Regions from separate parts of the Chryseobacterium piperi genome, predicted to be linked through region 1. Evidence: riboswitches for the same ligand, from Rfam matches in the RefSeq annotation. Region 1 holds a riboswitch; each other region holds the start of a gene.
What was found. Region 1 has a riboswitch for S-adenosylmethionine ahead of CJF12_RS20505 (alpha/beta fold hydrolase). Riboswitches for the same ligand answer to the same signal wherever they lie in the genome.
Positions count from the first base shown of each region.

Region 2: another riboswitch for S-adenosylmethionine. It lies ahead of CJF12_RS12475 (SusC/RagA family TonB-linked outer membrane protein); the one in region 1 lies ahead of CJF12_RS20505 (alpha/beta fold hydrolase).
Region 3: another riboswitch for S-adenosylmethionine. It lies ahead of CJF12_RS15480 (TonB-dependent receptor plug domain-containing protein); the one in region 1 lies ahead of CJF12_RS20505 (alpha/beta fold hydrolase).

Region 1 is NZ_CP023049.2:2,700,889-2,703,163, forward strand. Features, by position in the region: gene CJF12_RS20500 (ACT domain-containing protein) at 1-282, opposite strand, end outside; gene CJF12_RS20505 (alpha/beta fold hydrolase) at 340-1,278, opposite strand; SAM riboswitch class I at 1,341-1,451, opposite strand; gene CJF12_RS11770 (MGH1-like glycoside hydrolase domain-containing protein) at 1,651-2,275, shown strand, end outside.
Region 2 is NZ_CP023049.2:2,854,848-2,857,122, reverse strand. Features, by position in the region: gene CJF12_RS12480 (hypothetical protein) at 1-279, shown strand, start outside; SAM riboswitch class I at 602-698, shown strand; gene CJF12_RS12475 (SusC/RagA family TonB-linked outer membrane protein) at 782-2,275, shown strand, end outside.
Region 3 is NZ_CP023049.2:3,534,969-3,537,243, forward strand. Features, by position in the region: gene CJF12_RS15475 (outer membrane beta-barrel family protein) at 1-241, opposite strand, end outside; SAM-I-IV-variant riboswitch at 519-619, shown strand; gene CJF12_RS15480 (TonB-dependent receptor plug domain-containing protein) at 931-2,275, shown strand, end outside.

The sequences.
Region 1 (2,275 bases):
AACATTGTTAATACTGTAAATCTGGGATACTTTCCCTGACTTTCTTTCTGCTTCAAATTCATCGATCAGACAATTCACTGCTTTTTCAGAATCATTTTCGTGGACAAGAATCGAAAGTCCGTTTTCGATTGCTTGCTGGGAAATTACCCCAACACTGATTCTCGCCAAAGTAAGTGCTTTAAAAATTCTTCCGTCAATACCGATTTCTCCTAAGAAATCTTCTCCTTCAAATTTGATGATTGATCTGTTTTTTAAAAATTTTATTTCGTTAGCATTTTTCATCTGTTCATTCTTTATTGTTTAGTTTTTTATAAAATGGGATTTCATTTAAGTTCCATTTCATAAAATGTTTTTAATGATGTTATTTAATTGTTTATATTCCATTAGAAAGGCATCGTGCCCATGAATTGATTTGATCTCGTGATAGAAGATATCTTCTTTGCTCTCCCGTAATTTTTCAAAACACATTCGTATTTCAGAAGCCGGGAAGAATAAATCTGTATCAACGGAGATCAAGTGCATTCGTGCTTTAATTTTTCCCAGTTCTTTTTCTTCTCCGCTAATGTTCATCAGCAAATGATTCATTAACTTATAAGACTCTAAACTAAATCTTTCATTAAGGGCTTTACCATGATAGGTTAACCAATCTTCCGATTCAAGCTTTTGTTTTTCCGAATTATATTTATTTTGAAATCTGTCGTTTAAGGACTGAGGTGTTCTATAGCATAACATGGCATGTATCCTTGCTTTTTGTAAAGGTTCATCATTTCCGTTGAGCAAAAATTTCTGAATAAGACATTGTGCATGCAGCCAGTCATGGGTTTTAAAATCACAGGCAATAGGAATGAACACCTCGGCGAGTGAAGGCTTTTTAATCAGCATCTCCCATCCTATTCCTCCTCCAAGAGAGCCTCCGATAATCGCATGTAAGCGTTCAATATGAAGGCTTTCAAGTCCTTTTAAAAATATATTGGCAATATCTGAGGGAGTAAAATCCTCATATTCATCAATTAAAAAGTCATCATATCCGTTTCCGGGGATATTGAAACATAAAACAGTAAAGGCATTAATATCAATCACCCCATTTTCGCCAACCAATTGTTGCCACCAGCCATTTTCTCCTGAAACATTAGAGTTTCCGGTTAAGGCATGATTAATTAAAATAATGGGGCTCGTAAACAGGTCTTTCCCAAAGATCTGATAGCTCAATGGGATATGATATTCCTTTCCGGAATTCGTTTGATAAAAAAGTTTAATATGTTTTAGTTCTGTTTTCAATTCTATTATATATTTTATAACACAATTGAAAATGCCATGAGAAATGGCTGAAGAACTTCAGTAAGTTATCTGTCCAAAATAAATTATTTGGTAGAACGTAGCACCTTCTTCGCTTGCACAAAGGGTTGCTAAGGTTTCATAGGGTCTAATCCCTCAACCTTTCTTGATAACATTTTCAATATTTGAATGATCGAATGGTGCAAAGATAGCTATTTTAATTTTAACTTTTTAATAAAAAAATAATTTAATGTCAAATTTCCCGTAAACAAAAGAGTTACAATGATATGTTAAGAATTATTCAGATAGAAAAAATTGGAATTATTTTTCAAAAAAATTACCTTCGTATAGAAACGTATAGAAAAATGATGAATTATGAATGTTGAAAAACAAAGATTACAAGATAAAGACTGGAAAAACTGGGGCCCATATGTAAGCAACAGGCAGTGGGGAAACGTTCGTGAAGATTATAGTCCCGATGGTAATGCCTGGGGCTCAACGACGCATAATAAAGCGGAAAGCTATGCTTACCGTTGGGCAGAGGAAGGGATTGCCGGAATCTCCGATCAAAAGCAGCTTTTTTGTTTTGCTCTATCTTTCTGGAACAAGAAAGATAAAATGGTAAAAGAGCGATTTTTCGGATTAAGCAACCATCAGGGAAACCATGGTGAAGATATCAAAGAAATCTTTTACTATTTAGATAATACGCCTACCCATAGTTATATGAAAATGGTGTATAAATATCCTATCAATGAATTTCCTTACGATCACTTGTTGGAAGAAAATGGAAGACGGAGTAAGAAAGAAGATGAATATGAGATTATTGACACCGGCATTTTTGACAATAACGAGTATTTCGATATTTTCATTGAGTATTGTAAGGCTGATTACAATGATATTTTAGTGAGGGTTACCGTATGTAATAGAAGCCAGCACGAAGCACCTATCGTCGTTATTCCAACAGCATGGTTCAGAAATAACTGGAAATGGGGCTACAATA
Region 2 (2,275 bases), 150 kb from region 1:
ATATTTGGGAATTTACCAGAAAATACGAAGCTACAAACCAACCGTTATATGGGTAGACTAACACAATATCCAGCTACTGCCAAATTATTTATGAAAGACAGTGCAGGTGGAGCTGCGGGAACTTTAGATGGTAATGTACTAGTTTATACTGATGTAAATTTATTTTACAATTATGAATCCACAGATAAATTTTATAGCGAAGGAAGTAGCTGTACAGAAAGTCCTAACGCGAAATTCTTTTGTAACCTATTTAGTATTGCGATCGAATATGTAAGATAGGCCGTTTGGGATGTTATAAATTTAAATACCATCATTTCTACAGAAAATTTTTGTTTACAAATAAAATTGGAATAGGTAGGAATCAAAATAGTTGAAAATGACGCTTTTAAGCGTCATTTTTTTTGTTCATAATTGGATAGTAGTTTTGAATAATTGATAATGATATTTGTCATGTTTAATGATTTAGTAATTTTCATAAAAGCCTATTTATCGGTTTTTTATGTAAAAATTAAGTTAAATTTTGAGAATTTAAAATAAAAAAACAAATAGTCTACTTGTTTTATAGACTATTTGTTTTTAGATTTGCAACCATATTTCGATCGGCTTATAAAGAAAGATGGAGGGAACTGACCCTGTGAAGTCTTGACAACCTGCGTAAAGTAAGGTGTTACATTCAGCCTTTTAAGGAAAAATAAGCATTTGGTTAATCAAATTTCTTGATGCCCTTTGCTGACTTTTCTGCAAAGGGTTATTTTTTAATATTTGATAAACAAAATTGATTATGGCTAATAAAAAACTATTTAATGCCAAAATTTGGATTCCTACTGGCGCTGTATTCTTATTAGGATTAGTGACGGTTCATGGGCAGGAAATCCAATCAAAAAAAGATACACTTCGTGAAAAGGATATTGATGAGGTTGTGGTTGTAGCATACGGTAAAGCTAAAAGGACAAGTTATACTGGATCTGTAGCAACAATCTCTAGTGAAAAAATTAACAATAGACCTGTTACTAATATTACGAAAGCATTGGAAGGTCAGGTTGCAGGTTTACAAGCAGTGAGCGCATCCGGACAACCGGGAGCTACGGCAACAATTCGTATCAGAGGGATCGGATCGGTAAGTGCTTCAAGCAGCCCTTTATTTGTGGTAGATGGAATTCCTTTTGACGGAAATATTAATTCCATCAGTCCCAATGATATTGAATCGATCAGTGTGCTGAAAGATGCTACAGCAAGCTCTTTATATGGATCCAGAGGTGCCAATGGGATTATCATGGTAACTACGAAATCAGGAAAAAAAGGGGAATCAAGAATTAATTTTAATATCAGCCAGGGTTTTTCCAGCAGAGCGGTAAAAGATTATGAGCAGGTGAATACTGATCAGTATTTTCAATTATATTGGGAAGCCATGAGAAATGGATATAGATCAGGTCAGGTTTCCTCGCAACAGGCCGCTCAAATGGCTACAGATAATCTGGTGAATATTTTAGGAATTAACCCCTATGGACTTAATTATGCAAAGCCTGTAGGAACAGATGGCAAACTAATACCAGGGGCAAGAGCTTTATGGAATGATGACTGGAGGGATATTCTGCAGAGAGTGGCTTCAAGAAATCAGGTAGATCTTGATTTCAGTGGTGGAAATGAAAAAGGGAATTACTTTTTCTCACTGGGATATCTTGATGATAAAGGAATTGCTATCGGTTCAGGCTTTAAGAAATACAGTACAAGACTAAAGATCAACAATGAGGTCAAAAAGTGGTTGACGATAGGAGCTAACTTAAGTTATACCAATAGTCTTCAGGAAGCCCCACCTTCTTCTGATTCAAGACAGGATAATATCATTAATGCAGCAAGAGTAATTCCTTCTTTTTATCCTTATTATGAGCGAAATGCAGATGGAAGTTACAGACTTGATGCTAATGGAAATACAATTTATGATTTTGGAAAATACAGGCCAACAAGTGCTTTACAGAATCAGAATGCCGCTGCAACTTTACCATTAGATAAAAATGAAAACAGGGAAGATAACTTTTCCGGAAAAGGATATTTGGATTTTACTTTCTTGCCTGAATTAAAATTCAAATCCAGCTTCTCTGTCGATTTGGTAAATTATAATGGGCACTATTATTCTAATCCTTTACTAGGGCAAGGAAGTGAGATTGGTGGTTCAGTGACAAAAACAAATTCAAGAATGCTTTCATACACTACCAGTAATATCCTGACTTATGACAAAAAGTTCAACCAACATCATTTTAATATTTTGGGCGGGCAA
Region 3 (2,275 bases), 830 kb from region 1:
TATCCGTAGAAACAAGGCCGGGAAGTTTTTTAATTCCTTCCAGTACGTTTCCGTTATTAAGCTGAGGTTGTTCAGAGAAATCAAAAATAGTACGGTCGGCTTTCTGCTCAACTGCTTTTTTAGTTTTGGTGATAACGACACCTTCAATCTCTTTTTCCTTAACCTGGCTTTTAGCCTTTTCCTGGGCGTATGTATTAACTATAAAACCGGAAAGGAATAAAGTAAGTATAATTTTCTTCATAATGCTTTTTACTACTCTCAAGTTAGACGCATAAAACAAAGATTTGTTACATTGACTTTACAAAATCGGGAATAAATTTTCTTAAAATCTATTTTATCATTGAATTTTTAACAGACATTTGAAAGACTGTTTTAAAACTTATGCATAATCGCTCTAACCTCATAACGGTGGTGTTTTATCTGCATAGTATAAGAAGGATGCTCTTGGGGATTTTTGCATAAAACTTAACTTTTTTACAAAATATTTTTTTATTTGTAAAATATTTATATCTTTGCCCAATAATTATCAAGAATCTCATAGATGGGATAGCAACCTGCAAAAACAAGCAAGGTGCTGAAATAGATAAGCCGATTCTCTTTCGGAAAAAATGTTTTAATCTATTCTTCCCATCTTAAATTTTTGTTTTAAATTAAAAATCAATGTTTAAGAACAAGGGAAACTACACCGCAATGAATTTGACTTTTTGTCTCTCGGATACTGGAGCTAAGCTTCGTTATTCTGATGATTACTCATGCCATAACGTGATGTGTATGTGTTGTTGTTTTTAACTTTCATTAGTTTCTATCAGATAGTATAAACCAAACCTTTTTTACTTTTCCGGTATAGCCTTGCAATTCAAGGTTACGGAATTCTATTGCTTAAAATTTTAAGCGAAGAATCATTAAATACAAAAATTAAAAATAAAACACATGCATAATTTCAAACATAGAAGTATTATCACTTCAGCCACCCTTATTTCTACCTTTTACTTTGCACAGTCGGATTCTTTAAAATCAAAAAAGATAGATGAGGTTGTGCTGCTTGGTTCAAGAGGAAGCGGAAGATCACTAACGGATACACCCGTACCGGTAGACGTTATCAACATTTCAAAAATATTAAAACAAAGTCCTGTTAATAATATAAGCCAGGCACTGAACTATATTGTTCCTTCTTTTTCCTCCACATCCCATACGGTTAATGACGGGACTGATTTCGTAGACCCGGCACAATTACGAGGATTAGGACCAGATCAGGTTTTGGTTCTTCTTAATGGGAAAAGAAGATATCAGTCATCATTAATAAACGTGACCCTAACTCCGGGAAGAGGATCTGTAGGGACCGACCTTAATGCTATTCCTGCATTTGCACTTGATAAGATAGAGGTTTTAAGAGATGGTGCTTCTGCACAATATGGATCTGATGCTATTGCGGGTGTTGTGAACTTAGGACTCAAAAAGAGATTAGGCCTTTCCGGCCAGGTATTTTTAGGCGGATATGCTTCGCCGGTTACGAATAACTTTTCGGGAGGAGTAGATGGGGAAACTATTTCCTTAGACCTTAACTATGGTTTTAAAGTAGGTAAACAAGGTTTCTTTAATATTACAACTTCTACTCAATATCGGGATCCTTACTCAAGAGCAGGTGTGAGGGGAGGAGATATTTATAACGCTTATAATGCAATTAATTATAGAGCAGCTCAGAATGGAATAGATATAGACGGATTATATAAGAATATTGGAAATACCGCGAACAGTCAGCAGATTATTAATACGATCAAGCAATACGCAACTCAGGTCGATTACTTCTCATCTCAGCTACAAAACGATATCTCAAATGCCAATAGCATTTCAACGTTGCAAGGATTGCTGGGAGGAGATGTTACGAATCAGGAGCTTGCTTACAGAGGGCTTGAGCGAAAAGATTTCAGTATACGAGCTGGACAATCGAAGCTGCAATCAGCACAGGTGTATTACAATTCAGAAGTACCTATTAATGATGATTGGAAAATTTACTCTTTTGGTGGTTATAGCTATAGGCTGGGGAATGCGGGAGGCTTTTTCCGTCTGCCGAATACGGAAAGGAATGTCAATTTTCTTTCACCTAATGGGTATCTACCCCAGATAGAGGCTACTATTAATGATAATTCTTATGCAGCAGGGATTAAAGGAAAATGGAATGACTGGAATATAGACCTGAGCAATACTTTTGGTAAAAATACATTTGACTTCGGTGTAGTGAATACCTTTAACGCTTCATTAGTTAATAACTCACCAA